4 regions of the Exiguobacterium sp. UBA6282 genome follow, and region 1 is predicted to be linked to each of the others. Evidence: riboswitches for the same ligand, from Rfam matches in the RefSeq annotation. Region 1 holds a riboswitch; each other region holds the start of a gene.

The links. A riboswitch is a leader RNA that binds a small molecule or an ion and turns the genes downstream of it on or off. The one in region 1 is predicted to bind S-adenosylmethionine.
Positions count from the first base shown of each region.
Region 2: it holds a riboswitch for S-adenosylmethionine, as region 1 does, so the genes downstream of both, B2751_RS07775 (methionine ABC transporter ATP-binding protein) here and B2751_RS08820 (2,3-diketo-5-methylthiopentyl-1-phosphate enolase) in region 1, are expected to answer to the same signal.
Region 3: it holds a riboswitch for S-adenosylmethionine, as region 1 does, so the genes downstream of both, B2751_RS03420 (methionine ABC transporter ATP-binding protein) here and B2751_RS08820 (2,3-diketo-5-methylthiopentyl-1-phosphate enolase) in region 1, are expected to answer to the same signal.
Region 4: it holds a riboswitch for S-adenosylmethionine, as region 1 does, so the genes downstream of both, B2751_RS10555 (methionine ABC transporter ATP-binding protein) here and B2751_RS08820 (2,3-diketo-5-methylthiopentyl-1-phosphate enolase) in region 1, are expected to answer to the same signal.

Region 1 is NZ_DJUM01000028.1:18,124-25,517, reverse strand. It holds gene mtnA (S-methyl-5-thioribose-1-phosphate isomerase) at 1-99, opposite strand, end outside; gene mtnK (S-methyl-5-thioribose kinase) at 96-1,262, opposite strand; SAM riboswitch class I at 1,340-1,443, opposite strand; SAM riboswitch class I at 1,649-1,750, shown strand; gene B2751_RS08820 (2,3-diketo-5-methylthiopentyl-1-phosphate enolase) at 1,821-3,011, shown strand; gene B2751_RS08815 (2-hydroxy-3-keto-5-methylthiopentenyl-1-phosphate phosphatase) at 3,008-3,667, shown strand; gene B2751_RS08810 (methylthioribulose 1-phosphate dehydratase) at 3,664-4,284, shown strand; gene B2751_RS08805 (1,2-dihydroxy-3-keto-5-methylthiopentene dioxygenase) at 4,301-4,837, shown strand; gene B2751_RS08800 (arsinothricin resistance N-acetyltransferase ArsN1 family A) at 4,963-5,451, shown strand; gene B2751_RS08795 (MBL fold metallo-hydrolase) at 5,512-6,267, shown strand; gene B2751_RS08790 (pentapeptide repeat-containing protein) at 6,316-6,954, opposite strand; gene B2751_RS08785 (DNA polymerase thumb domain-containing protein) at 7,131-7,394, shown strand, end outside.
Region 2 is NZ_DJUM01000024.1:10,623-18,016, forward strand. It holds gene B2751_RS07765 (PLP-dependent cysteine synthase family protein) at 1-161, shown strand, start outside; gene B2751_RS07770 (bifunctional cystathionine gamma-lyase/homocysteine desulfhydrase) at 154-1,320, shown strand; SAM riboswitch class I at 1,378-1,482, shown strand; gene B2751_RS07775 (methionine ABC transporter ATP-binding protein) at 1,561-2,583, shown strand; gene B2751_RS07780 (methionine ABC transporter permease) at 2,580-3,245, shown strand; gene B2751_RS07785 (MetQ/NlpA family ABC transporter substrate-binding protein) at 3,278-4,105, shown strand; gene B2751_RS07790 (MDR family MFS transporter) at 4,185-5,435, shown strand; gene sufC (Fe-S cluster assembly ATPase SufC) at 5,569-6,354, shown strand; gene sufD (Fe-S cluster assembly protein SufD) at 6,373-7,394, shown strand, end outside.
Region 3 is NZ_DJUM01000013.1:60,614-68,007, reverse strand. It holds gene B2751_RS03435 (M20 family metallopeptidase) at 1-312, opposite strand, end outside; gene B2751_RS03430 (MetQ/NlpA family ABC transporter substrate-binding protein) at 335-1,153, opposite strand; gene B2751_RS03425 (methionine ABC transporter permease) at 1,173-1,823, opposite strand; gene B2751_RS03420 (methionine ABC transporter ATP-binding protein) at 1,813-2,841, opposite strand; SAM riboswitch class I at 2,928-3,031, opposite strand; SAM riboswitch class I at 3,281-3,382, shown strand; gene B2751_RS03415 (alpha/beta hydrolase) at 3,450-4,208, shown strand; gene B2751_RS03410 (thymidine kinase) at 4,291-4,905, opposite strand; gene B2751_RS03405 (DedA family protein) at 5,089-5,739, shown strand; gene B2751_RS03400 (type B 50S ribosomal protein L31) at 5,775-6,020, opposite strand; gene rho (transcription termination factor Rho) at 6,112-7,394, opposite strand, start outside.
Region 4 is NZ_DJUM01000038.1:71,494-78,887, reverse strand. It holds gene B2751_RS10580 (metal-sensitive transcriptional regulator) at 1-18, shown strand, start outside; gene B2751_RS10575 (SMP-30/gluconolactonase/LRE family protein) at 197-1,003, shown strand; gene B2751_RS10570 (MBL fold metallo-hydrolase) at 1,130-1,858, shown strand; gene B2751_RS10565 (alpha-glucosidase) at 1,921-3,531, opposite strand; gene B2751_RS10560 (aminotransferase class I/II-fold pyridoxal phosphate-dependent enzyme) at 3,680-4,867, shown strand; SAM riboswitch class I at 4,930-5,034, shown strand; gene B2751_RS10555 (methionine ABC transporter ATP-binding protein) at 5,119-6,132, shown strand; gene B2751_RS10550 (methionine ABC transporter permease) at 6,122-6,787, shown strand; gene B2751_RS10545 (MetQ/NlpA family ABC transporter substrate-binding protein) at 6,815-7,394, shown strand, end outside.

The DNA.
Region 1 (7,394 bases):
GGTAATGACTTCATAGTGTTCTTCCTGCGGTAGACGTGTCTGATCGAGAATCGTCAAGACACGATCTTCATAACGAATACTTTGAACGAATGTACTCATCGGCTAAGTTCCTCCGTTACGTCGAAGTTTCGTAAATCATCAAATGTCCGGCATTCGGTCCGACGTTTGATTAACGCCGATCCTAAACGTAAAGCATGTTGTTTTCGTTCTAGTCGTTCCGTCATAGAACTAATCGTTTCTAAATCAGCGACTGGTGCGAGTCCGATCGTCCGACGAATCAGTTCGCAACCGGCAAAGCCAAGGGCATCCTGCAAGATCGTGCTCAGTACATCGTCGACGAGTCCCGATGTCCGGAATGGTTCGACGGCTTCGCGTTCCCATAAGGCGCGGAACGTCGAAGCGAACGTCAGCCAGAACGTATCGATGTCGCGAATCCGGGCATCACGAAGTGCTGAATAATCCGGGTATGCTGCAAAGAATAAGTGGGCGATGAACTGTCCGACATCAAATCCGAATGGACCATAAAAGGCGAATTCTGGATCGATGACTTTCGTTTCCGTTGCCGAAGCAAAGATGCTTCCTGTATGTAGATCGCCGTGTAGCAACGCATCTCCTTTCGTGATGAAAAGCGCTTCGAGTTTTGCGACTTCGCGTTTCAACTCATCGTCCGCCCATAGACGTGCCACCTCTTCTTCAAGCCCGGCTTCAATCTCGTTCGTCTCCGCGTCATGGAACGGATCCGTGAAGATTAATTTTTCCGTGATGTCGCACAAGTCCGGATTGTAGTACGTTCGGGCGACACGTTTTTTTTCAACCGGACCAAGCGCAAAGTCCGATGTATGGAATAAAGTCCGAGCGAGATAAGAACCAATATGTTCCGCAAGCAACGGATACTGTTCACCTGCGAGTAAACCGCTTCGAACGATTGTCAGATGTGAAAGATCTTCCATGACCGTATACGCCTCGTCGTGACTAGCATGAAAAACACGCGGTACGAACGGCACGGCATGCCGGGCGAATTCACGGAGTGCGGATTGCTCGATCCACGCCCGCTCGAGTGATAGTGGCCAGCTTTCACCGACGACTTTCGCGTACGGAAGTGCTTGTTTTAGAATCAATCGATGTTCACCTTCTCGAATTCGAAAGACAAGGTTGAGATTGCCGTCGCCAATCTCTTCTGCTTCGACGGCTCCGTCGCCGATCAGTCCTAGTGAGCGGACCCGTTCGATCGCGTCCTGTTCTGTAAATGCTTTGTATGTCATCTCAGTTCCCCCTGTGTGATACACGAAAAAGCGCCTCTTTTCGTCATCGAAAAGAGGCGCAGGAAAGTCACTGCGTCCTCTTATCTCTCAGACGAAACGTCTGTTGGATGTAGCACCGTGCCAAGTGGTCGGTTGCTGCGGCGTCATCGGGCCAATTCCCTCTGCCAACTCGCGATAAGAGTCGTATGTAGTTGTCGTGTGTGATATTGATTTGAATCTTACGCAATCCTCTTCCCTGCTGTCAAATCGAAATCAAGCAGAAACGGATATCGTTTTCGCTCCATATATAGAAAGAGTATTTTCAAAAAAATAAATTTTCTAAAAATAGTTTGACAAGTCGTGACTCTCATGTAAAAATTGCAATTAGATTTCACAATTTCATCCAATTCTTATCAAGAGCAGACGGAGGGACAAGCCCTACGATGTCGCAGCAACCGACCTTTTGGCACGGTGCTAATTCTTGCAGCTACTAAGCTGACAGATAAGAGTCCACGTTCGAATCATTCATGGTCTCTTGTCGCTGACAAGAGACCATTTTTTTATTGAAGGAGGAAAGACATGGCTTACATCACAGCTACTTATCAATTGACCGCCCGCGATCGACTGGAGCAACGCGCCGAACAACTCGCGCTTGGTCTGACGGTTGGTTCCTGGACGGAGCTGAATCATCTTGAGCAACAACAACTCGCCTCATTCAAAGGAGAAGTCGTACATACGGAAGAGCGCGACGGTAAAGGCTATATCACGATTCGTTACCCGGAACACAATGTATCGCGCGACTTTTCTGCGATCTTGACGACCGTCTTCGGGAAACTTTCACTCGACGGTGAAATCAAATTAACAGAACTGCTACTACCCGATACATTCACGTCGGATTTTCCAGGTGCGAAGTTCGGGATTGAAGGGGTTCGTTCCTTGATTGGTGTCGAAGATCGTCCACTGTTAATGAGCATCTTCAAAGGGGTCATCGGACGCGATTTATCGTTCCTTCGTGATCAACTCGAAGGACAACTTGCTGGTGGGATCGATCTCGTCAAGGACGATGAGATCCTATATGACAATCCGTTGACACCGACGATTGATCGGGCACGGATCGGACGTGAGGTTATCGATGCTCATTTCCACCGGACCGGTAAACGTGCGTTGTATGCGATCACACTTAGTGGTCCCGTCTTTACGCTCAAGGATCAAGCCAAACGATTGATTGACGCTGGAGCAACTGCTTTCTTGTTGAATACCTTCACATACGGACTCGACGTCTTACGTGAATTGGCAAGTGATCCGGAGATCAACGTTCCCATTTTCAATCATCCGGCTTACAGCGGTGCATTGATTGCTAGCCCGAACCACGGTGTTGCAGCGCCTGTCTTACTTGGCACATTACCGCGCGTTGCTGGTGCAGACTTAACACTATTCCCGTCACCTTACGGCAATGTCGCTCTTCCGAAGGACGTCGCCCGCGGCATCGCGGTCGAAGCGACTCGCCTCGGTCAGACGAAAGCGATTTTCCCTGTCCCTTCAGCCGGTATTCACCCAGGACTCGTTGCTCAACTCGTACGCGACTTCGGGATCGATTCCGTCATCAACGCTGGTGGTGGCGTACATGGTCATCCGCAAGGTGCTGCGGCTGGTGTTATCGCTTTTCGTCAAGCACTTGATGCGGCACTCGCAAATGAATCCCTATCGAATGCTGCGTCACGACATGAAGAATTACGAGTCGCGCTCGACGCTTGGGGGATCAAGTCATGACCTTACGAATTCTTTGTGACTTCGACGGTACCGTAACGATGCAGGATAACATCATTGCACTCATGGAGGTATTTGTGCCAGTGAATGACTTCGAACCGTTGAAACGTGGCGTGCTCGACCGGACGTTATCGATCCAAAGTGGTGTCGGGCAGATGTTCGCGCTTCTGCCGTCCGACGGTAAAGCGGACTATCTTGATTTCTTGATGGAGCGCGCCGTCATTCGCGAAGGATTTTCGGAGTTGCTTCAGTACAGTCGTCGTCAAGGAATCCATTTTTCGATTGTTAGCGGTGGAATGGACTTTTTCGTCGAACCGATCTTAGCACCGTTCCTCGAGCAAGAGCAGATTTACTGTAACATTGCCGATTTCAGTGGTCCATTCGTCCACATCGATTGGCCACACGCCTGCGATGCCCATTGCACGAATGGATGCGGCTGTTGTAAAACATCCGTTGCCCGTACATTATGCAAAGACGATGACGTCATCATCGTCATCGGTGACTCAGTGACGGACTTCGAACTCGCAAAACAAGCGGATCGTGTCTATGCCCGTGATTATCTGATCACGTTGTGTGAAGAAAATGATATCGCCTATACACCTTTTGAGACGTTCCACGATATCGTTCATGATTTAGCACGATCGGAGGTGACGATATGACATTCATGCGACGGTATGAAGAACTACGCGCCATCAAACAAGAACTTGCAGCGCGCGATTGGTTCCCTGGTACGAGTGGTAACCTCGCCATTCGGACGTCCGGTATTCCGATTGAATTTCTTGTGACGGCAAGTGGGAAAGATAAGCGGCAGACGACTCCTGACGACTTCGTTCATGTCGATGCGACCGGTCAATTGATCGGCGAGCAATCCGGGCGCCCTTCTGCTGAGACATTGCTCCATGTCGAAGTGTTCAACCGAACGAACGCCGGATGTTCCCTGCATGTCCATACGATTGCGAACAATGTGATTTCGGAGTTATATGGCGATCAGGGAAGTATCACCTTCTCCGGTCAAGAAATCATCAAGGCACTCGGTCACTGGGAAGAAGATGCGACGGTCACGGTGCCGATCATTCCGAATCACGCGGACATCCCGACACTCGCTGCTGCTTTTGCGCCATATGTCACAGCGGACAGCGGTGCCGTCCTGATTCGCAATCACGGAATCACGGTCTGGGCACCGACCGCCTTTGAAGCAAAGAAACACCTCGAAGCCTTCGAGTTTTTATTCAACTATACGTTGACGTTGCAATCATGCCGTCAATCTATCTATTAAAAGGAGGAATCATCTCATGGCAACAGTCTTATTCCAAGAAACAAACACACGGTATACGGATCAAACGGAAGTCGCTGACTTCCTCGCATCGCGCGGCGTTCTTTACGAACAATGGGACGTCTCAAAACTACCAGCACCTCTCGTCGAGAACTTCACACTGACGGATGCCGACAAACAAACGATTCTCGATACGTTCGCTCCAGAAATCAAAGACGTATCAGAACGTCGTGGATATCAGACAGCTGATATCATTTCACTTTCGGATACGACACCGAACCTTGACGAGTTGCTCGTCAACTTCCAGAAAGAACATCATCACACGGATGATGAAGTCCGTTTCATCGTAAGCGGTCACGGCGTCTTCGCGATCAAAGACGAAGAAGTCGGCTACTATAACATCGAACTCAATCCTGGTGATTTGATTTCTGTTCCTGTCAATACACGCCACTACTTTACGCTCCAAGAGGATCGGAAAGTCGTCGCTGTTCGAATTTTCGTCACGACGGATGGCTGGGTTCCAATTTACGAGAACGAGACATCCACGGTCTCTTAAGAACGACAAAAGCGTTGATTTCTTCTATATAAGGAGAATCGGCGCTTTTTCTTATCTCACAAACATATCACTACATCGACACGTAACAGATATAATGAGGGAAAAGCGATTGGGGAGTGAGCAACATGCATATTCGTCCTGTAACGGAACATGATTTACCCGCCGTTCTATCCATTTATAATGAAGGCATCGAAGACCGAATCGCAACGCTTGAGACGGATCGAAAAGATTTATCGTTCATGACCCAGTGGTATGCAGAGCGTACGCATCGCTACGCTGGATATGTCGCAGAAGATGAGACAGGTGTCCTCGGCTTCATTTCTCTTGATCCGTATAACCCGCGTCCTGTCTATGCGACAGTTGGTGAGATTTCCGTCTACATTACTCGAACACATCGCGGACAAGGGATCGGGACACAGTTGTTAGAAACTGCCGAACAACATGCGCGCGATCATCAGATGCATAAGCTGATTCTCTTTACCTTCCCGTTCAATAAAATCGGACAAAAGCTCTACATCCGTTCCGGATTCCGGATTGTTGGGACATTTAAGGAACAAGGTCGCTTGAACGGCGAATACGTCGACGTCATGGCGATGGAGAAACGCTTACGATAGGATTCATTGAATGCCAGACGGGGAATAATCAATCCGAGTCATTGAGAGAGGATGAACCTAATGGATATTCAACAAATTCGTAATGCGACGCTTGTCGTCACGTATGCCAATCAAGTTTTACTGATTGATCCGTTTCTCGGCGAAAAAGGCAGTTTACCTCCTTTCGGTCAAACGCCGAATGCCGTCGCCAATCCACTCGTCGACTTACCGGTCGATGTTAAGACACTGCTCGATCCTGACGCTGTCTTCGTCACGCATCTGCACGCGGATCATTTCGATGATGCTGCAAAACAATTTCTACCCAAGCATTTGCCATTCTATGCGCAGCAAGAAGAAGACGCACGGCAAATCCGAGAAGCCGGCTTCACGAACGTCTCTTCCTTCGATTCCGGTGTGACGATCGGTGATATCCAGGTCCATCGAACAGGTGGACAGCATGGTGTCGGTGAAATCGGTGAACGAATGGGACATGTCTCCGGACTTGTCCTCACGCATCCGGACGAACCGACGCTTTATATCGCAGGTGATACGATCTGGTGTGACGAGGTCGCGCATGCGATTGAACAACATACACCAGATATCATCGTCGTCAACAGTGGGGCTGCCCAGTTCCTGACGGGAGAACCGATCACGATGTCGCAGCGTGATCTCCTTGCCGTACACGAAGCAGCAGCGGAAGCAACGATCATCGTCTCGCACCTCGAGTCCGTCAATCACTGTCTCCTGCGGCGCGACATGATTGCTGACTTTTTAGCTGCCTTCCACCTCTCTGCCCATTTCCTCATTCCGGAAGATGGCGAAACGATGTCATTTTAAGAACACATCAAAAGTCTCTTTTCGAAATTCATCGAAAAGAGACTTTTTTCATGGAATGACCAATCCTAATAATCGAGCGAAGGCGACTGCTTGTTCTTCCGTAATGACTGCGCCCGGTAAAAATCGCGGATCGATTGTGATACCAGAGAGTTCCGTCTGCCGGAGATCAAGACCTTTTAATGGTGTTTCAATCCATTGGCTATCAGTAAGCCGGACCGCTTCGAGTTTCCAATGGGTCGGTTTCACTTCGAAGAACTGTGCTTCTTTCATCGTCGTTTCACTCCAATGCTGATGACGGACAGTACTACGAATGAACTGGGCATAGTCTGCGAGTCCTTCTTCGATCGTCAGATGATCAAGCGTACAATCTTCAAACTGAACACCCGTCATCCGGCATCCGACGAAAGACACGCGGTGAAAACGGGTTTCTTGGAAGTGACATCCTGTTAAGTCACATTGCTCGAAACGAATATCTTCGAACGAACCGCGGTCAAAGGTGAGGTTCGCGAACGAGACATTTTGAAAACATACTTGATAGGCATCGATACGCTCCGTCAGTTCGACAGGCATCGACTCCTTTTCATAACGTGCTCCTTTCAGATATGGATCGTCGATTTCGACTTGATCGAACGTCTCTGCTTGAAGCGTTTTCGGTAATTCTGGTAAACGGATAACGATCTCTTTCATAGAAATTCCCCCTTTTTCTCTCCTTTAGTGTATCAAACTCCTTTTGCATAAGGGTCAATCGTTCGAATTCCCTCTTTTTTCAACAGTTTTTTATTTTGAGACACTTTGAGACCATGCTATAGTCAAAGAAAATCAAAATAAGAACATATGTTCTTTTATGTAAAGGAGTGATTCAAATGTTTCCTTCCGTCGTTTTACCACAGAATAAACGTATTTTTTGTGTTGACAGTGTTTCCTTCTACGCCAGCTGTGAATGCCAGTATCGCAATCTCCCTCCCTTAACGACACGTCTTGCGGTCGTCTCCGATTTAAAACGAAGCGGATCCGTCATTCTCGCCGCTACTCCCGCCCTAAAAGCGCTTGGAATCAAGACAGCCGGTCGACTGTACGAAATCGAGCAATTACCCTACGCCATTCGTCGTACGATTCAACTCGTCGAA
Region 2 (7,394 bases), on a different contig from region 1:
AAGGATTACTCGTCGGTAGTTCAGCAGGTGCAGCGCTCGTTGCTGCGCTTGATATCGCGAAGCGTCACCCCGGCAGTACGATCGTCACCGTCTTCGCAGACAGTGCCGAACGCTATTTAAGCCAACAAATCTTTGAAAAGGTGGACGAAACTCATGCGTAAGAAGACAGCATTGATTCATGGAGGAACAGGTGTCGACCGGGCAACAGGAGCCGTCACACCTCCGATCTATCAAACAAGCACATACAAGCAAGATAAAATCGGTCAACTCAAAGACGGATACGAATACTCACGGACAGCGAATCCAACACGGACGAGCATCGAACGATTGATTGCGGATCTTGAAGGTGGCGCACGTGGTTTTGCCTTCGGTTCTGGGATGGCAGCGATTCATGCCGTCTTCCACTTGCTTGAGTCTGGCGACCACATCGTCATGACAGATGATGTCTACGGTGGTACGTTCCGCTTGATGCAACGCGTCTTACCGAAGTTCAACATTCAAGTGACATTCGTCGATACGACGGACCTTGCAGCAACGGAAGCAGCGATCCAAGACAACACGAAGATCGTCTACGTCGAAACACCGACGAACCCGTTGTTGAAAGTAACGGACATCGCAGCGATCGCAACGATCGCCAAACGTCACGATCTTAAACTCGTCGTCGACAACACGTTCGCGACACCATATCATCAACAACCACTCGCGCTCGGTGCAGACATCGTCTTGCACAGTGCGACGAAATACATCGGCGGACACTCGGACGTCGTCGCTGGACTTGTCGTCGTCAAAGATGATGCGCTCGGCGAAGAGATGCACTTCATCCAAAACTCGACAGGCGGCGTGCTTGGACCGCAAGACAGCTTCTTGCTCGTCCGTGGTCTTCGTACACTCGGTATCCGGATGGATGCGATCGAAGAGACAGCCCATGATCTCGTTGCGTTCTTGCAAGCGCAAGACATCGTCTCGAACATCTTCTACCCAGGACTTGCATCGCATCCTGGTCACGACATCCAAGCGAAACAAGCGACTGGATTTGGTGGGATGATCAGCTTTGATGTCGGTTCAGCAGCGAACGCAGAAAAACTCGTCGAGGCGACACATTTCTTCACACTTGCTGAGAGTCTTGGTGCCGTCGAGAGCCTGATTTCCGTTCCGGCACGGATGACGCACGCGTCGATCCCAGCAGAACGTCGGGCAGAACTCGGCATCACGGACGGTCTCGTTCGGATTTCAGTTGGACTTGAGGATGCGGAAGATTTGAAAGAAGACTTAACACGTGCTTTCACGTTCCTCGAAAAAGTTTCTGAAAAAACTGTTTGACAACAAAAATAACCCCTGCTAATATTCAGAATATATTCTACAAACTTAATACCGAAACTCTTATCGAGAGTGGTGGAGGGACTGGCCCGATGAAACCCGGCAACCGCGGATCTAATCCGAAGTGGTGCTAATTCCAGCAGACAAAAGTCTGGGAGATGAGAGCAAATGGTTTTGTGTACTGAAAAGTGCGCGCGTTTGCTCTAAAACGCGCGCACTTTTTTTATTTTAGGAGGGACAGTTGTGATTCGTTTACAAGACGTAGGAAAGATTTATCGCTCAAAGCGCGGAGCGGTCGAAGCCGTCGCGAATGTCGATCTGACAATCGAGCGCGGTGAAATTTTTGGAATAATCGGTTATTCCGGAGCAGGGAAATCGACCTTGATCCGATTGTTGAATATGCTCGAAGCACCAACGAGTGGTTCGATTCAAATCGATGGTGTCGAAATGACATCACTGAAACCAAAAGAATTACGAGGCGTCCGCAAGAATGTCTCGATGGTCTTCCAGCACTTCAACTTACTCTGGTCACGGACTGTTGAAGAAAACATCATGTTCCCACTCGAACTCGGTGGCTTCCCGAAGGCTCGCCGTAAGGAACGAGTTGCGGAACTGATTCAACTCGTTGGTTTGGATGGACGTGAAAAAGCCTATCCGTCGCAATTATCGGGTGGTCAAAAGCAACGTGTCGGTATCGCTCGGGCACTCGCATCGAACCCGGACGTTCTCTTATGTGACGAGGCAACAAGTGCACTCGATCCGAAGACGACGGACTCGATTCTTGAGTTACTCGTCGACATCAATGAAAAATTAAAACTGACGATCGTCTTGATCACACACGAGATGCACGTCATTCAAAAAATCTGTCACCGGGTCGCCGTCATGGAGGCCGGTAAAATCGTCGAACAAGGACCGGTCGCAGAAGTCTTCCGTCATCCGAAGCAAGCGATGACGAAGGAATTCGTCAAACAATTGACGTCGCCATCGGAAAACGAGTTGACGTTCGCGAAACTCCGCGAACGCTACCCAACCGGAAAAATCGTTCAGTTGACGTTCGTCGGATCGACGGCGGAAAGTCCGATCCTCGCGGAAGTCATGAAGGATTCACCCGTCCTGTTCAATATCATCGGGGGAAACGTCGGTCAATCACAGGAAGGGGCGCTCGGTACACTGTTCATTCAGTTAATCGGGGAAACAGAAGCAACACAAGCGGTCATCACGAAGCTTCAAGCCAGTGATGTTGAAGTGGAGGTGGATCACCGATGATTTCATTCTTTGACAACCTAGACTGGGACATGGTGTGGGAAGCGACAGGCAGTACGATCTATATGACGGCAGTCGCTGGTCTTTCGACATTCATTCTCGGTTTGATCATTGGTTTATTATTGTTTGCGACAAATGAAGAATTGTTGTTCAAAAATCGGGCGTTTTATTCGATCTTGAGCTTGATCGTTAACGTCTTCCGTTCGATTCCGTTCATCATCTTACTGATCTTATTGATTCCATTTACGAAAGCAGTCGTCGGTTCGTTCCTCGGACCAACAGCAGCATTACCGGCACTGATTTTAGGAGCCGCACCGTTCTACGGTCGGATGGTTGAACTCGCACTTCGCGAAGTCGATAAAGGTGTCATCGAGGCAGCTGAATCGATGGGCGCGACGAAGTTCCAAATCATCTACAAAGTCTTAATCCCAGAAGCATTGCCTGCTATCGTTTCTGGTATCACGGTTACACTCGTTGCACTTGTCGGTTACACGGCAATGGCCGGAGTAGTCGGCGGAGGTGGACTCGGGGACATGGCCTTCATCGAAGGATTCCAGCGTTCTCAAAACGATGTCATCGTCATTGCGACACTCTTAATCTTAGCGATCGTCTTCGTCATCCAAATCATTGGGGACTTACTGATCCGAGCAATCGATAAACGTTAATTCAAATTTTATTCATATTGGAGGAATCATTCATGAAAGTTTGGAAAAAATTCGTAGGTACTGCCGCTGTATCCGTCTTAGCAATCAGTCTTGCTGCTTGTGGCGAAAAATCATCAGGAAGCGACGACAAGACACTCGTCATCGGTGCTTCGAACGTACCGCACGCTCAGATCCTCGAACACGTCAAAAAGGAATATGAAGCAAAAGGCTACAAGCTTGAAATCAAGAAGTTCCAAGATTACGTGCTTCCGAACAAAGCGCTCGCTGAAAAAGAACTCGACGCGAACTACTTCCAGCACGTACCGTATCTCGAGCAACAAGAGAAAGAAAACAAATCGTATAAGTTTGCGAACGCAGGTGGCGTCCACGTTGAGCCACTCGGTATCTACTCGAAGAAATACAAGTCACTTGATAAGTTACCAAACGGTGCAACGATCTTAACGAGCTCAAACGTCGCGGAACGCGGTCGTGTCTTGACGTTCCTTCAAAACGAAGGATTAATCAAACTCAAAGACGGTAAAACGACAGACGCGCAACTCGGTGACATCGCGGAGAACCCGAAGAAACTCAAGTTCAAGACGAACATCGAAGCATCGCTTCTTCCGCAAGCTTACAAGAACAATGAAGGCGACGCCGTCCTCATCAACACGAACTATGCGATCGATAACGGTTTGAACCCGTTGAAAGACGCGATCGCGTCAGAAGATGAGTCTTCACCATACGTCAACATCATCGTCACACGTGACGGCGATGAGAAAGACAAACGTGTCACAGCACTTCTTGACGTGCTGCACGAGAAGAAAAACCAAGATTGGATTCTCGACAAGTACAAAGGTGCGGTCGTTCCAGTCAGCAAATAAGTTCACCGAAGCCGGCATCCTTCCTATATAATGGAAGGATGCTTTTCATTTGTCTGAAACAGGGGTTAGGGGGAATCATATGCAACGCATACGTCAACTGCATCCGTTGACAATCGGGGTCTTGTTCGGGACGTTTTTCTCACGTCTCGGAACGTTCATTACGATGCCATTTTTCGCTATCTACATGACGACCGTTCTGAAGTTTGATCCGGTCGATGTCGGCTGGGTTCTCAGTATTTCGGCGATCGCCAGTCTCGTTATGAGTTTCATCGGCGGTACATTGTCGGACCGGTATGGTCGCCGGGCGATGATGCTCGCCGGAACGATCGGGTTCGCGATCGTCTTCATCGCACTCGCGCAAGTCGAGACGTTCTGGGCATTCTTCATCCTCAGTGCCTTGAACGGAGTCTGTCGTTCGATTTTTGAGCCATCCGCTCGTGCCTTGATCAGTGATACGACGGACGAAGCGAACCGATTGTTCGTCTTCAATATCCGTTACGCGATGATCAACATCGCAGCTGCGATCGGACCAGGAATTGCCTTACTGCTGAGTGCGGGGAATACGTCCGCAACGTTTTACATCACGGCGTTCGTCTATATGGCATACGGGGTGATGATTGGATTCTTATTTAAACGTCATCCAATCACTGAGACACATGGTGGCAAGAAGGTCTCGTTCGGAGCGACGGTTCGTCTGTTGCGGACGGATATCGCCTTTACGCTGGCACTCGCCGGCATCATCTTCGGGGTCTTCGGCTACAGCCAGTTCAATTCGACCTTGCCGCAATTCTTGACGGAGACGTCACTCCTTGAAGGCGGGAAGACACTCTATGCGATCTTAATCACGATCAATGCGATCACCGTCTTGATCGTGCAGTATCCGATCATGAAGTTTGGCGTCAAGACGTCACCGCTCGTTTCGATCACGACCGGGATTGCGACTGTTGCGATCGGACTGTTCGTCATGGGGAATGCAAACGCGATCTGGTGGATGATCGTCGCGATGTTCATCTTCACGTGCGGGGAAGTGATGATGTTCACGATGACCGACATCTTGACTGATCGCTTTGCGAAGCCGGAATTAAGGGGCAGTTATTTCGGGGCAATGGGCTTGACGTCGATCGGACAATCAATCGGTCCAATTGCCGGCGGACATTTATTAAGTTTATATGGAGCGGACCGTCCGTTACCGATTTTCGGGATTTTAGCGGGCTTGACATTATTCGGAATACCACTGCTCCTACTGTCACAACGGATTCATCGGACTTCGACGATCGAGGAACTGGAGGAACCGGTGAAACTTTCGAATGATTCTCAACAAAACGCATGATTTTGAGAAAAAACAACGAGCGATGACGCTTGAATAATACGCCATGTTTCTTTAAGATTAGAATGATACTAAATTAGTAACGCTCGTGTTCTGAATCGTCAGTCACGAAATGAATAGATGGAGGGATTCTAACATGAAGGCTTCACACTTGAAGATTGAAGATCTACACGTCGCGATCGACGGCAAGGAAATCTTGAAAGGCGTCAACTTGGAAATCAAAGGCGGGGAAATCCACGCGGTCATGGGACCAAACGGGACAGGTAAATCAACACTCGCATCAGCATTGATGGGTCACCCATCGTACGAAGTGACATCTGGTTCAGTCACACTCGACGGCGAAGACGTCCTCGACATGGAAGTCGATGAACGCGCACAAGCAGGTATGTTCCTCGCAATGCAGTACCCAAGCGAAATCAGTGGTGTTACGAACTCAGACTTCCTTCGTTCAGCAATCAACTCGCGTCGTGAAGAAGGCGATGAAATCTCACTCATGAAATTCATCCGTGAACTTGATTCACAAATGGGTCTTCTCGAGATGCCTTCAGAAATGGCACACCGTTACCTCAACGAAGGTTTCTCTGGTGGAGAAAAGAAACGTAACGAAATTCTTCAGATGATGATGCTTAAACCAGCAATCGCGATTCTCGATGAAATCGATTCAGGTCTTGATATCGATGCACTTAAAGTCGTTGCAAAAGGTGTCAACGAAATGCGTTCACCTGAATTCGGCTGCTTGATCATCACGCACTATCAACGTCTCTTGAACTATATCGAGCCAGACTTCATCCACATCATGATGGGCGGAAAAATCGTCATGTCTGGCGGTAAAGAACTCGCACACCGTCTCGAAGCAGAAGGTTATGACTGGGTTAAAAAAGAACTCGGCATCGAAGACGTCGAAATCGAAACAAAAGCGTAAGACGAGGGAGGAAGCATGATGACTGTAGAACTGAATCTTGCAGTAAATCGCGAGGCAGTGGCAGAACGTGCGACTCGCTTAGGGGAACCATCTTGGATGGTCGCAAAGCGTCAAGACGCGCTTGATCTTGCCCCAACGCTCGCATTGCCAAAAGTAGAAAAAATCAAGATCGAAGGCTGGAACTTCACAGAAGGTACGACGGAACTTGAAACCGTCACTGGTCTTTCTTCAGATATCGAAGCATTGATCGGCGAAAACCGTGATCACATGCTCGTCACGCGTAACGGACAACTCGTCCACGCGCAAAACAGTGAAGCGGCGAACGGCGTCATCTTCACGACGCTCGAAGACGCATTAAAACAACACCCGGAACTCGTCGAGAAGTACTTCATGACTGAAGGTGTTCAAGTCAACGAAGATCGTCTTGCGGCATTAAACGCAGCACTTCGTAACGGCGGTACGTTCCTTTATGTACCAAAAGGCGTCAAGCTGTCTGTACCGATGCAAGCAATCTACACGCTTGAGCAATCAGGCGCTGCCCTTTACCATCACGCAATCATCGTTGCAGATGCTGACAGCGAATTGACGTATATCGAAAACTTCGTCTCTTACGGTGACGAAGCGCATAACGTCAACGTCGTCACAGAAGTATTCGTCGAAGACAACGCAAAAGTTCTCTTTGGTGGTGTAGATACACTATCTAAGGGTGCCATCACGTATATGAACCGTCGCGGTGTCGTCAAACAAGGCGCGAAGCTCGAATGGGCACTCGGTCACATGAATGACGGTCACACGGTCACAGAAACAAAAACACACCTCGTCGGAAACGATTCGTTCTCAGATACGAAAGCCGTTACGGTCGGTCGTGGAGAGCAAAAACAAAACTTCAACGTCCGTACGGACCATTTCGGTAAAGGATCAGAAGGTTTCATCTTGATCCACGGTGTCCAAAAAGACGCAGCAACATCAATCTTCAACGGAACGTCGATGATCCATCACGGCGCTTCGAAATCAAACGGCGTTCAAACGGAACGTGTCCT
Region 3 (7,394 bases), on a different contig from region 1:
GATGATATTATGACCGCATGCGTGTCCGATGCCCGGCAACGCATCGTACTCAGCGAGAAAGGCAATTGTCGCGCCAGGTCGGTCGCTTGACTTCTTCGCGAAGAACGCGGTCTCGTGCCCTGCGACGCCGAGTTCTACTGTAAAGCCTTCTGCCGTCAAACGCTCTGCATGTAGCCGCGAAGCAAAGAATTCCTCGTTACCGATTTCCGGCGTCGCATGAATCCGGTGGCTCGTCTCAAGATACGATTCCCGTTTTTGTTCGATGTCCTGTTCAATCGTCTCTACCCATGTCGTGCGTACTGGCGTCGTCATGCTATCCACTCTCCTTTAGAATTTATTCGCCGATGTCGCTTAGTGGAACGAACGTCGGGATCGAGCTACCTTTATATTCTTTTTTGATGAAAGCCGCGACATCTTTTTGTTGGTAAAGCGACGCGATCTTTTTCAGTTCTTTTTTGTTCTTGTCTTCCGTCCGTGTCGCGATGATATTGATGTATGGTTTTGCTGTCTCGTTCTCATGGACGATCGAGTCCTTGATCGGATTTAGTCCTGCGTCAACAGCAATACCGTTATTGATGATCGATGCAGCGACGTCCGGTAAGACGCGTGGCGTTTGTCCAGCGACGATCGGAACGATTTTCAGTTTCTTCGGATTTTCAACGATCTTATCGACCGATCCATTGCCGTCAAAGTCGTCCGGTAATTTGATCAAACCTGCTTCTTGTAGTAACAAGAAGGCACGTCCCATGTTCGTCGCTTCGTTCGGAACAGCGATTTTGCCACCGACTGGAATATCTTTGACGTCCTTATATTTATCTGAGTAAATGCCCATCGGTGCAATGACGGTCGTCGCAATCGGCGACAGCTTCAACTTATGTTCCTTCTTGAAGGCGTTGAAGTAGGAAATCGTCTGGAAGGCATTGGCGTCGATCTCACCCTCAGCCAGTGCCATGTTCGGCTGGACATAATCGGAGAACTTGACGAGCTCGATTTTGATGCCCTCCTTTTCCGCTTTTTTCGCGACGTAATCCCACACTTGAGTGTCTGAACCACTGACCCCGAGCTTGATCGTCTTTTCTTCTTCTCCTGATGCTGAGCACCCGGCAAATAAAATCGTCGTTAATGTTGCTCCAATCGCTACTGCTTTTTTCATGGCTGAATCGCTCCCTTGATTAATGTCTTCTGATTTTTCGTGCGACGATGTTGCCTGTCGTCTGTAAGCCTTGGACTAAGATAACGAGAATCCCGACCGTGATGATCATGACTTTCGTGTCGAACCGTTGATAACCGTACGTAATTGCTAAGTCACCCAGTCCACCACCACCGATGGCACCTGCCATCGCTGATGCCCCGATCAAGCCGACTGTTGCAATCGTTAAATTAAGGATTAGTGAACCGAGTGCTTCCGGCAGAAGGAAGCGGAAAATCGTTTGGAATGGCGTCGCCCCCATCGCTTCTGCTGCCTCAAGGACACCTTTGTCGACTTCAAGTAAGGAACTCTCGATCAGCCGTGCCATATACGGGGCGGCATAAAAGACGAGTGGAACGATGGCGGCTTCTGTTCCGATCGACGTCTGGACGATCAACCGTGTCAACGGGATGATCGCAACAAGTAAGATGATGAACGGAATTGAACGGAAGATATTGACGATACTGTTGAAGAATGTGAACAGCGGGACGTTCTCGAGCAATGCCCCTTTTCGGGTGACGACGAGCAGGATGCCGAGTGGTAAACCGATCAAAGTCGAAAATAATAACGACACTGACACCATCGTCATCGTCTGCAAAAATGCTGTCCAGATATCACTGTAGTTAACTAGCATCAGCAAGCACCTCCTCGACGGTCACCTGTGCCTGATCGATGTACTGTAAGGCCCGTTTTACTTCGATTGTTTCACCGATCAGTTCAACAAGTAATGTACCGAACGGTGTTTCCTGTAACTCCGTGATGCTACCGTGCAGGATGTTGACATCGACGTCGAAGCGTTTTGCGACTTGCGATAAGAGTGGTTGCCCGGTGTGATGTCCGAGAAAATGAATCTTATAGATCGGATGCGCATTCCGTGACTCAATCAACTGACGAATTGATGCCGGAATTTCATCATGCATGACGGAGCGGACGAAGTTTTTCGCTGTCTCGGTCTGCGGATTCGAAAAGACATCAAAGACTGTTCCTGACTCGATCAGCTTCCCGGCTTCGATGACGGCGACCCGGTCACAAATCTCCCGGATGACGCCCATCTCATGGGTGATCAAGAGAATGGTGATCCCGTATTCCGCATTGATGCGTTTTAATAACTGGAGAATATGATGTGTCGTCTGAGGATCGAGTGCTGACGTCGCTTCGTCACATAAGAGCACGGATGGTTGCGTCGCTAGTGCCCGGGCGATGCCGACACGTTGCTTTTGTCCGCCGGATAATTGATCCGGGTAATGATCCGCCTTGTCCGCAAGATCGACGAATTCGAGTAATTCCGTCACCCGGCGACGAATCTCGTCTTTCTTGACACCTGCGAGAACGAGTGGTTTCGCAACGTTCGTAAAGACCGTGTTTGCATTCAATAGATTGAAGTGTTGAAAGATCATCCCGATCCGCTGTTTCGCTTGGCGTAATTTTTTTGGTGATAGTTGTGTTAAATCTTCCCCGTCGACCGTCACTGTTCCTGACGTCGGTCGTTCTAACAGGTTGACGCAGCGGAGCAATGAACTTTTCCCGGCACCGCTAAAGCCGATGACACCGAAGATTTCGCCTTTCTCGATCGTCAGGTCGACACCGTCGAGTGCTGCGATCGTCTGATCCTTCGTGACGTACGTTTTTTTGACTTGATGAAATGCAATCATTCCGTTTTCCCCCTTCATTCAACAAAAAAGGTCCCTTCTTGAGAAACAAGAAGAGACCTGGATCCGCACAGTGGCAGAATCCACTCCACTCATCTCTCAGACATCTGTCTGATGGAATTGGCACAGTGCTCATAATGAGTCTGTTGCCGAGGTTTCGTAGGGCCAGTCCCTCCACCTCTCTGGATAAGTATTGCGGTATGAAATTCGTATGTGTGTTGTTGCGTTGTTGCTTATGTCGTAAAACTAATTTTTACATTACGGGTCGAACCTTTAAAAGTCAACCAACTTTGCAAAAATAATCCATTTGGCGCATATCGATTGAGTCATAAGTTATGAGTTAGCTGAAAGAATAAATCACGATTCGTCCAGAACGATTTGACAAGGCATTTTCGGTCGTGCTACCATCGTTTCAATGATTAATCCGACAATTCCAATATGATATTTATCAAGAGTGAACGAGAGACCTGGCTCTATGACTTCACGGCAACCTGCAATCTGTAAGGTGCTCCGACCAGCAAAGCGCGGCTTTGGATGATACGGTGAAAAACTCGTGGGCGTCCAAGCAGTGACGTTGACGAGTTTTTTTCACGAATGGAGGAAAAATAGTAATGATGAACTATCCTGTATTGACTGGTGCTGAAGCATTTTATCTTCAAGGTGGACCGATCGGCATTTTAATCTGTCATGGTTTTAATGCGACCCCGCAAAGTGTTCGGGACGTCGGTGAGGCATTTGCTGCTAAAGGATTCACTGTCTATGCTCCACGTTTGCGTGGTCACGGGACGAACGTCCGTGAGTTCGAACAATCGACTGCTCGATGTTGGAAGCAGAGCCTGCAAGACGGCTATGCACGTTTACAAGAAACATGCGATCAAGTCTTCGTCATCGGTCAATCGATGGGCGCGACGCTCGCACTATCGCTCGCCGCTGACGGGATTCCATTTTCAGGCATCATTACGATCAATGCCGCTCTCTCCGTTCCGTCTTATGAAGCATTGTCGTTTGAAGATGGTCCACAGTACTTACCAGAAGGGGCACCGGATATCAAACGGTCTGCTTTCGAAATCATCTATGACCTCGTTCCGAGTCGTTGTGCATTCGAACTCGTCCGCTTGATGGATGAGACGAAAGGACGCCTTGGATCGATCCTTCTACCGACATTGATTCTTTACTCGGCAACCGATCACGTCGTTCCGCCGTCGAGCTCGGATTACCTGCATCAGCATATCGGGACGAATGATAAACGAATCTACTGTCTCCTCAACTCGTACCACGTCGCGACCCTCGATCATGATCAGGATTTGATCGTGCGTGAGACGATTCGTTTCATCGAACGCTCGAGCCGTGTCTCACAGGAAACGGGATAATAAAAAAACAGCTATTCGTCTTCACTTAGAAGCGAACAGCTGTTACATCAAAGGACGACCATCATCGGTTCGTCTTTTTTGTTTATCCTTTTTGGTGTTGCATCGTTTGGAGCGGCTTCGGCTTTCCTGGCACTTCATGGCAGTGGCGGCACCGTGGCTCATACGATTCTGAAGCGCCGACTAAAATGATCGGATCATCATAGTTCGCTGGTTTTCCATCAATCAAACGTTGTGTCCGGGAAGCCGGATCGCCACATGAGAGACAGATCGCCTGAAGTTTCGTCACAAATTCTGCGCGCGCCAGTAATTCCGGCATCTTGCCAAATGGCTCTGCCCGGAAATCCTGATCGAGTCCTGCACAAATGACGCGTTTTCCGTCTTGCGCAAGTGCTTCGATGACTTGAACGATCTCATCATCAAAGAATTGAACTTCATCAATTCCGACAATTTGTGTTTCTTCCGCTACTGCTGCATAGAGATCACGACTCGTCGCCATTGGAATCGCCACGACGGAATTTCCGATGTGAGAGACGACATGCTCTTCATGGTACCGGTCGTCGATTGCCGGCTTGAATACTTGAACGGGCAGTTTGCCGTACTGTGCCCGTCTGACACGACGAATCAACTCTTCCGATTTCCCGGAAAACATACTACCACAAATTACTTCGATCCAGCCGTACTGATTTATTACATGCATCATCGTCCGACACCGTCCTCTAAAAATAGTCACTTTAACGAGTATAGCTCGAAACGGTATTGAGAAAAAGGGTTGACTTCCGGAAATCAAAATTCATTTTTTCTTTACCTAGAATTTTTGTCCTTTCATTCCAACCTTCATCCATTTCCTGTACACTAAAGAAGAAGATTCTCGCGAAAGAAGGTGTCCCCGATTCATCATCTCTTACATGACATTCTGCACCAATATGGCGCCCTTGGTCTTTCCGTCCTTCTCGCAGGTGGTATCGTGGGATTGCCGGTTCCTGATGAGACCTTGCTCGTCCTGTCCGGTTTTTGGATGCATCAAGGCAATCTACCGCTGTTCGGTACGATTCTTGCCGCTTACGCTGGCAGTTGCATCGGAATGACGATTAGCTACGTGCTGGGCTTAAAACTCGGCATGCCCCTGTTGCATCGCGTCGGACCAAAGATGCGCATCTCAGAAAAACACATTCTCTCCGCTGAAGCCGGATTTCGTCGTTACGGCAAATCGGTCTTGATCATCGGTTACTACATACCTGGTCTTCGCCAACTCTCTGCCTTTTTTGCAGGTGTTTCAAAAATGCCGTTTCGCATTTTTGCGAGTTACGCGTATACAGGTGCTTTGATTTGGGTCAGTGTGTTCTTGGGCGCCGGCTACTTTGTTGGTCGTCATATCTCGTTCCATAAAGTCGTCGACTACATCTTGGCACATCCAGATGCCATGCCGTACTTGATCGGGATCGTCGGCGGGATTGCTTTCTCGTTCGTCTTAAAGACGTACCTTACGTACCGTTCGCAATTCAGCCTATACAAAAACAGCCTGCTTCCGTAATGGAGGCAGGCTGTTTTTTAAGAACCGGCAAGTAATTACTTGCGGCCGTATTTTTTGTTGAAGCGATCGACACGACCATCTGCCGCGTTGAACTTTTGACGACCTGTGTAGAATGGGTGCGAGTCTGAAGACACATCCACACGGATGAGTGGGTACTCGTTACCATCTTCCCAAGTGATCGTTTCGTTCGAAGAACGAGTAGAACCGCTTAAGAATTTGTACTCAGTCGTTGAATCCATAAATACTACTTTGTTGTAGTTAGGGTGAATTCCTTGTTTCATGGTTGATTTCTCTCCTTCCGCCCTGGTCCATTTGCTGAGCCAGAGTAAGTTACCTTCCTATACTAAACGATTTTTTTACGCGTCGCAATAGTTATTTTTCCGTCGTTGCTTCCTTCTTGACAGTACGCGGTTTAGCAGGTGCACGTCGGACCGTCTTCTTCTTTTCTTTCTCAAGTTCAGCAAAAAATTCTTCATTATTTTTCGTGTCGCGAATCTTACGCAGGAACGTATCGACGAACTCGTTCGACTCGTTCATCGTCCGACGAATCGTCCAGAGCGCATCGAGTTGCTCTTTCGGAAGCAAGAGTTCTTCCTTCCGCGTACCTGATTTGCGAATGTCGATTGCCGGGAAGATTCGGCGTTCCGACAGCTTACGATCGAGATGTAGCTCCATGTTTCCTGTTCCTTTGAATTCCTCATAGATGACGTCATCCATGCGGGATCCCGTCTCGACGAGTGCCGTCGCAAGAATCGTCAAACTGCCACCATGTTCGATGTTTCGCGCCGCACCAAAGAACCGTTTTGGCTTATGGAACGCTGCTGGGTCAATCCCCCCTGAAAGCGTCCGTCCGCTTTGCGGCACTGTTAAGTTATACGCACGAGTCAAACGAGTGATCGAATCCATCAAGATGACGACATCTTTTTTATGTTCGACAAGTCGCATCGCCCGTTCAAGGACAAGTTCAGAAATCCGCACATGGTTGTCCGGTGTTTCGTCGAACGTTGAACTGACGACGTCTGCTCCCGGAACTGAACGCTCGATGTCAGTTACTTCCTCTGGTCGCTCATCGATCAATAGAATGATCAGCTCGACATCCGGATGATTCTCTTGAATCGAGTTCGCGATTTCTTTGAGGAGTGACGTTTTCCCTGCTTTTGGTGGTGCGACGATCAAACCGCGTTGTCCAAACCCAACTGGTGCAATCATATCCATGACACGAACCGATAAATGACGTGGCTCTGTCTCAAGACGCATTAAACGATCCGGATAGATTGGTGTCAGCGCCGGGAAGAACAAACGGTTACGCGCTGTATCCGGTGCTTCGCCGTTGACGGCTTCCACACTAAGTAACCCTTGGAAACGTTCGTTTTCCTTCGGTGGGCGTACTTTACCTGTGACGACATCACCATTACGTAGATTGAAGCGTCGGATTTGAGAAGCGGCGATATAGATATCTTCAGAGGATTGGGAATAATTGATAGGGCGAAGGAAGCCGAAGCCACCATCGTTTTGCATTTGTGGATTACCAGGGATGACTTCAAGTACCCCTTCGAGGAAATAAAGACCTGTTGATTCCGCCTGTGCTTTTAGAATCTTGAACATCAACTCACGCTTACGGGCTTCCCGATATTGCGGGACATTCTTCGTCTTTG
Region 4 (7,394 bases), on a different contig from region 1:
CTGGTGAAAAGCCGCTGACGTCACGTTCATACCGATAGTCTGCTTTGGAAGCAGGCTATTTTTTAAACGTTTCTTTTCCCAAAGTCGATGCGAGTGTACACCTTGACTTAGGTTTGATTGCGTATCAAAACAGGTATACTAAATTGTTATTACTTGGACAGCATGTAGAGCCGTCCGCTTAGGAGGAAGAGTACTCATGACCGTTTCCCTATTCATTGATATCACGTGTAAGACAGGTGAATCTCCTGTTTACGACGCAAAAACAAAACGCTTTTATTTCGTCGATATTCCGAATCAACTGCTCTTTTCATATGATCTTGTTACAGAAGCACTTAAACCATATACGTTGCCAAGCGCTATTACATCGATTGCCTTGACGGACGCTCCGGACTTATTGCGTGTCACATCAGCACATGGCTTTGGCACGTTCGATCTCAAGGAAGGTCATCTGTCTCTCGAACATCAATTGTCATTACCGGATTCTGATCGGATGAACGATGGTAAGCTCGATCCGACCGGACAATATGTCGCTGGTAGCATTAATGAAGAAGACGGTAAAACAGCTGGGCTGTTCCGTCTGCGTCATGACGGTTCCATCGATGTTTTACACGAAGACTTGACGAACTCCAATGGACTCGTCTGGTCAGAAGATGGCAAGACGCTCTATCATATCGATACACCAACAAAAAAAGTCTATGCCTTCGACTACGCTCCCGATGCCCCACTTTCGAATAAACGCGTCGCCGTTGATCTCGAAGAGGAAGAAGGATTCCCGGATGGTATGACGAAGGATGCTGAAGGTCATGCTTGGATCGCACATTACGCCGGATCATGTATCACACGTTGGAATCTTACGACGGGCGAAAAACTGGATCATGTCGACTTCCCTGTCTCGAATCCGACATGTCCGATTTTTTACGAAGATCGATTACTCGTCACGACAGCTGCCAACGGAGATGATGCACCACATGCCGGTGCTGTCTTCGCTGTGACATTTGAATAATTAGCATGGGAGGGATCATCTAGTAATAGATGGTGCCTCTTTTTACACATAATCCGTCTAGACGCCTATTCAAAAACAGACGATACTAAAGAAGAAGTCTATTTACTTTTTGAAGGAGTGAAGCCGATGCGTGTCACGATCATCGAACGTTTACACCAATTGCAGACGACCCCATCCTTTTTCCCGGTCAATTGCTACCTGTTTGAAGAAGCAGACAGTTTGACATTGATTGACGCCGGACTCGGAATCAACGCAAAGGCGCTTTATCACTATATTCGAAAGCAAGAAAAACCGCTCGGCGCGATTATCCTGACACACGCACATGCCGATCATGTCGGCTCGCTCGATTTCCTTGCGAATGCCTTTCCTCTCGCTCAAGTCTGCATCAGTTACCGTGATGCCGCATTGCTCAGTGGGGACGAGACGCTACGCGAAGGCGAAACGACTCCTTTAAAAGGCGGTATTCCGAAAAACATCAAAACACGTCCAGATCGTTTGCTCGAAAGTGGTCAACAAGTCGGTAGCCTCAGCGTCATCGCCTCGCCAGGTCATACACCTGGTTCGATTTCTCTTTGGCATGAAGGTAGTCGGATGCTAATCGCCGGAGATGCCTTTCAGACACAAGGGGGACTCGCTGTCTCCGGTGACGTCCGTTGGCAATTTCCGTTCCCAGCACTTGCGACATGGGATCCGGACGTTGCTCTTCGCTCCGCCGATCAATTAACGGAACTGTCTCCAGATATTCTTGCCGTCGGACATGGTCCCCTCATCCTTGGACCAAGTTACGAGATGCGCCAAGCCGTCGATCGATTCACGCAAGTCTTACAGACGAAAAAATCGTCACCTTTCAAATAACACACGAAAAAACATCCGCGACGCGTTCCTGACACGTCGCGGATGTTTTTTCGTCCAGCAGTTCAATTCTGTTCTGTAACAGTATATCGATATACACGTGCTTCATAAGGACGTAGTTCATCCGAGATATCTGGATAGTTCGACACAAGCAACTTATCTTGTGATAAAACGAAGGCAGTTTGCATCGGTTCGTCATGCACGTTGAGAACGATCCGCCACACTTCTCCCTCTAGTTCCCGCTCATAGATGTAGAGATACGGATCATGAAGAGCTAAGTCGCGATACGTACCATAGACCATGATTGGATGATCCTTTCGCATCTGAATCAATGCTCGGTAGAAGGCAAGTACGGATGATGGATCGGCTTCTGCTTGCGCGACGTTGATGTCCGTGTAATTCGGATTGACCGCTAACCACGGTTTCCCACTCGTAAAGCCTGCCGCGTACGTACCGTCCCACTGCATCGGCGTGCGGGAGTTATCGCGTGCGAGTAACTGCATTGACGAGAGTACGACCTCCGGATCCTCGCCGCCAGCGACGCGCTCTTCATATCGATTGCGAAAGGCGACGTCTTGATAGAGCGACGGATCCGAGAAGCGAATCCCCGTCATCCCAATCTCTTCTCCTTGATACACGTATGGAATGCCAGGTAATGTATGCAACATCAAACCGAGTAGTTTCGCACTCTCGACTCGGTATCGTTCACTGCCGAAGCGGGTCACTTGTCGCGTATGATCGTGGTTGTTGAGAAACTGTGAATTGACGCCTAACGGATACAAGACGTCATACCATCGTTTCTGAATTTCCTTGAAACGTAAAAGATCCATCGCCTCCATGTCGTCCGCGATTTCGAAGTGAAACAGCGTCCGAAGTTCTTCACGTTCTTCACTGACATATAACAGACCGTCTTCCGGACCAACGAACGGAATCTCACCGACCGTGAACAAGTCTTTCCCGGCAAGGACGTTCGCATGCATTTCCTGAAGGAAGTCGTGCACACCTGGTTGATTTCCGAGATACGATAGATCAAACGGATTGACGACATCCTCAAGCGAACGTTTTTTGATCAAGTTGATGACGTCCATCCGGAAACCGTCAATCCCTTGAGCGATCCACCAGTTCATCATGTCGTAGATCGCTTGCCGGACAGCCGGTTGTTCCCAGTTCAAATCGGGTTGTTCTTTCGCAAAAGAATGGAAATAATATTGTTCGCGCTCTTCACTCCACGTCCAAGGGCTCGGCGCAAAGTACGACCGCCAATTGTTCGGGGGCGTCTCTTTCGTTCCATCTTTCCAGATGTACCAATCATCCTTGTCGTGGATTCGGTCCCGCGACTGACGGAACCAGTCATGCTCGTCACTCGTATGATTGACGACCAAATCAAGAATTATCTTTAAGCCGCGTGCGTGAGCCGCTGTGATCAACTCTTGTAGATCGCCCATCGTCCCCGCCTTGTCCATGATCGTGTAATAATCGGCAATATCATAGCCATTATCGATGTCTGGAGAACGGTAACATGGATTTAACCAGACGATATCGACACCAAGCGATGCGATGTAATCTAGCTTGTCGATGACACCTCGCAAATCACCGATGCCGTCCCCATTCGAATCCTTAAAACTGCGCCAATAGACTTGATAGACGACCGCTTCTTTCCAGCTAGCTCGCTTCATCTCCTCACTCCTCTCCCTACTCTCTATTCCCGCTCCACATATCTGTACCTGTTTATTGGACGATTTTTTTGAATTTCAAAAAAGTTCTTTTCTTTTGACTGAATATTCGTTATCCTTGACGACAATACTACGAAGGAGGCACACATCCATGAAACATTTCGCTCCATCCATCGCCATCGATCGGCTTCCTGCTCCCGTTTTCGCTGAACTTGCGAACCGGATCGGTGCTGTGAAAGCTGCCGGACATGATGTCATTACCCTTGGTCAAGGAACACCCGATCAAACCACGCCCGTACATATTCTCGACGCCTTGAAACAGGCGATCGATGAGCCAACAAACCTTCAATATCCACCATTTCGTGGACATGATTTTCTAAAGCACGCCGTCGCGAGCTTTTATGCGAACGAATTCGGCGTCACGATCGATCCGGCAACCGAGGTCGCAATTCTTCTCGGTAGTAAAGCCGGAATCGTTGCCTTACCACAAACGATCGTCAATCCTGGAGAAGGTGTCATCGTCCCGGATCCGGGGTATCCGGATTACCTGTCTGGAGCAGCACTTGCTGGTGCTTACCCGATTACACTTCCATTGCTTGAGAAAAATAACTTCCTGCCGGATTACGATTTACTTGATACGACAGATGTCGAGCGCGCCCGGATGTTGTTCCTCAATTACCCGAGTAATCCGACAGGTGCGACAGCGACAGCAGAAGCCTTCGAACAGACAGTTGCCTTCGCGGATGCCCATGATATTTGTGTCGTCCATGATTTAGCCTACGGTGGCATCAGCTTTGATGGTCCCACACGAAGCTTCTTGCAGACGGAAGGGGCGAAAGATGTCGGAATCGAGTTGTTCTCACTCTCGAAACGCTTCAACATGTCTGGCTTCCGAATCGCTTTCGCGATCGGAAATCCGTCCGTCATCTCAAGCATCGAGACGTATCAGGAACATCTCTACGTCAGTGCCTTCACACCGATCCAACATGCAGCGACCGTTGCCCTGATGAGTGACCAAACATGTGTCCGTGAGTTAAGTAGCTTATACGAAACACGACGTAATGCCTTGTTCGCGAAACTCGATGCAATCGGTTGGAGCGGACCACGACCGGGCGGTTCCTTCTTCGTCTGGCTTCCGGTGCCTGAAGGATACACGTCCCAAAGCTTCACGGATCATCTGCTTGATGAAGCATACGTCGCCGTTACTCCTGGATCATTCTTCGGCGAATACGGCGAAGGCTACGTACGGATCAGCTTAATTGCTGACGTCGAACGTCTAGAAGAAGCCGTCGGGCGAATCGGAACGCTCAACCTGTTCCGGACACCTGTTGCGGAATAATTCTGAAAAAACATTTGACAGATGGGAATCATTTCCGTTAAAGTAAATCCCAACAGCATAACTACTTATCGAGAGCGACCGAGGGATTAGGCCCAACGACGTCCGGCAACCACCTATCAGGAACGGTGCCACATCCTACAGAATGGATTCATTCTGAGAGATAAGTTACGAAATCTTACACTTTCGTCGCTTTTTTCTGGTTGCTCTGCTACTAGGAAAAAGCGACTTTTTTTGTACAAGGAGATGAGCAGATGATTGAATTCAAACAGATTACGAAACGGTTCGTCCGAGACCGGACCCCGATTTTTGCATTACGAGATGTCGATTTGACGATTCAAAAAGGAGAAATCTTTGGGATCATCGGTGAATCCGGTGCCGGTAAGAGTACGTTGCTTCGTCTGATCAACGGTCTCGAGCATCCGACACAAGGAACGGTAAAGGTCGACGGTGTCTCGCTCGGCGGAATGTCAAAAGCAGATTTGCGTCAACTTCGCTTGCGGACAGGAATGATCTTTCAGCATTTCCAATTGATCCAGTCGCGTAATGTCGCAGATAACATTGCTTTCGCACTGAAAGCTGCTGGCGTCAAACGAGCAGATTTTCCGGAACGGATCCGTGAACTCGTCTCGCTCGTCGGACTCGAAGGATTCGAGACGAACTTCCCGAGTCAGTTGAGCGGCGGACAGAAACAGCGCGTTGGGATTGCCCGGGCACTCGCGAATGATCCAACCGTCTTGTTATGTGACGAAGCGACCTCTGCCCTTGATCCGGTCACGACGCTGCAGATTTTAGATTTGTTGAAAGGTTTGAATGAACGACTTGGATTGACGATCGTCCTCATCACGCATGAGATCGATGTCGTCAAACAGATTTGCCATCGTGTCGCGGTCATGTCTCAAGGGGAAGTCGTCGAAGTCGCCTCTACATACGATTTGTTCAGTCAAGCCAAACATCCGGTGACACAACATTACGTCGACACGGCACTCCAGATCGAACTACCGGAACGCATTTTGCAAGCGACACCGGGAAAAATCATCCGCCTGCAGTTCACGGGCGAGAAGACCGGTGAAAGTACGTTGTCGGAAGCCATCCGTCGATACGATATCTCGGTCAGCATCCTGCACGGAAAAGTCGATTACATCCAAGACGTCGCTTTTGGTGTCCTAATCGTCAGCTTGACGGGATCCTCCGATCAAATCGCACCTGCCCTCGACTGGCTTGCGGCGGAACTTCATACACTCGAGGTGATTCAGGATGTGGCTTGATCGTATACAAACGATGTTACCCGAGTTGTTGAAGGCACTTGGTGAGACGGCGTGGATGGTTGGCATTTCGCTTGCCTTCGCATTGGTCGTCGGGATTCCACTCGGGATTCTCCTGTTCGTCACCGACCGCGGTTTATTCTTTCAAAACATTGCCGTCCGACGTGTCCTTGACTTCGTCGTCAACATCGTCCGCTCCTTGCCGTTCATCATCTTGCTTGTTGCCCTCATTCCATTAACGAAATTCTTGCTTGATAATACGATTGGTCCGACAGCAGCATCCGTCAGCCTCAGTGTCGCAGCGATTCCGTTTCTCGCACGACTCGTCGAAACATCACTGCGTGAGATTCCACCTGGTTTGATCGAAGCAGCGGAAGCGTGCGGAGCGAAACCGTTACGGATCATCGTCAGTATCCTTTTACCAGAAGCACTCCCTGGCATCATTCAGGGCATCACGCTAACGACGATCAGTTTGATCGGCTTCTCGGCGATGGCTGGGATCGTCGGCGGTGGAGGTGTCGGTGACCTTGCAATCCGCTTCGGCTATTATCGCTATGATAATCTCATCATGATCGTGACGATCGTCGTCCTCATCGTCATCGTCCAAAGCATTCAAGCACTTGGCAATCAACTGGCGCGAAAAACAGACAAGCGCTAATCATACATATAAAGGGAGAGTTGAATCATGAAAAAACGATATGCCTTTTTAGCTACAGCCTTACTCGGTGCAGGAATCCTCGCAGGATGCGGAGACAGCAGTGCTGATGAAAAAGACAAGACGATCAAAATTGGGGCGACAAGCGGTCCTTATAGTGACATGGTCAAACAAGCGATTCAACCGCAACTCGAAAAGAAAGGCTATAAAGTCGAAATCGTCGAGTTCAGCGATTATATCCAACCGAACATCGCACTCGGTAGCGGCAATATCGATGCTAACTTGTTCCAACACTCGATTTACCTGAAGACGTTCTCTAAAGAAAAGAACCTCGACCTTAAAGGACTCATCACTGTCCCGACGGCACCGATGGGACTATATAGTAAAACGGCGAAGACACTTGACGACGTCAAGACGGGCGCTGAAGTCGCGACACCGAACGATCCAACGAACCAGGCACGCGCGCTGAACCTCTTGGCAGAACAAGGCTGGATCGAACTGAAGCCAGATGTCGATCCACTGACCGTCTCAGAGAAAGATATCGTCAAAAATCCGAAGAAACTCGTCATCAAGCCGCTTGAAGCAGCGCAACTGCCACGTGCCATCGAAA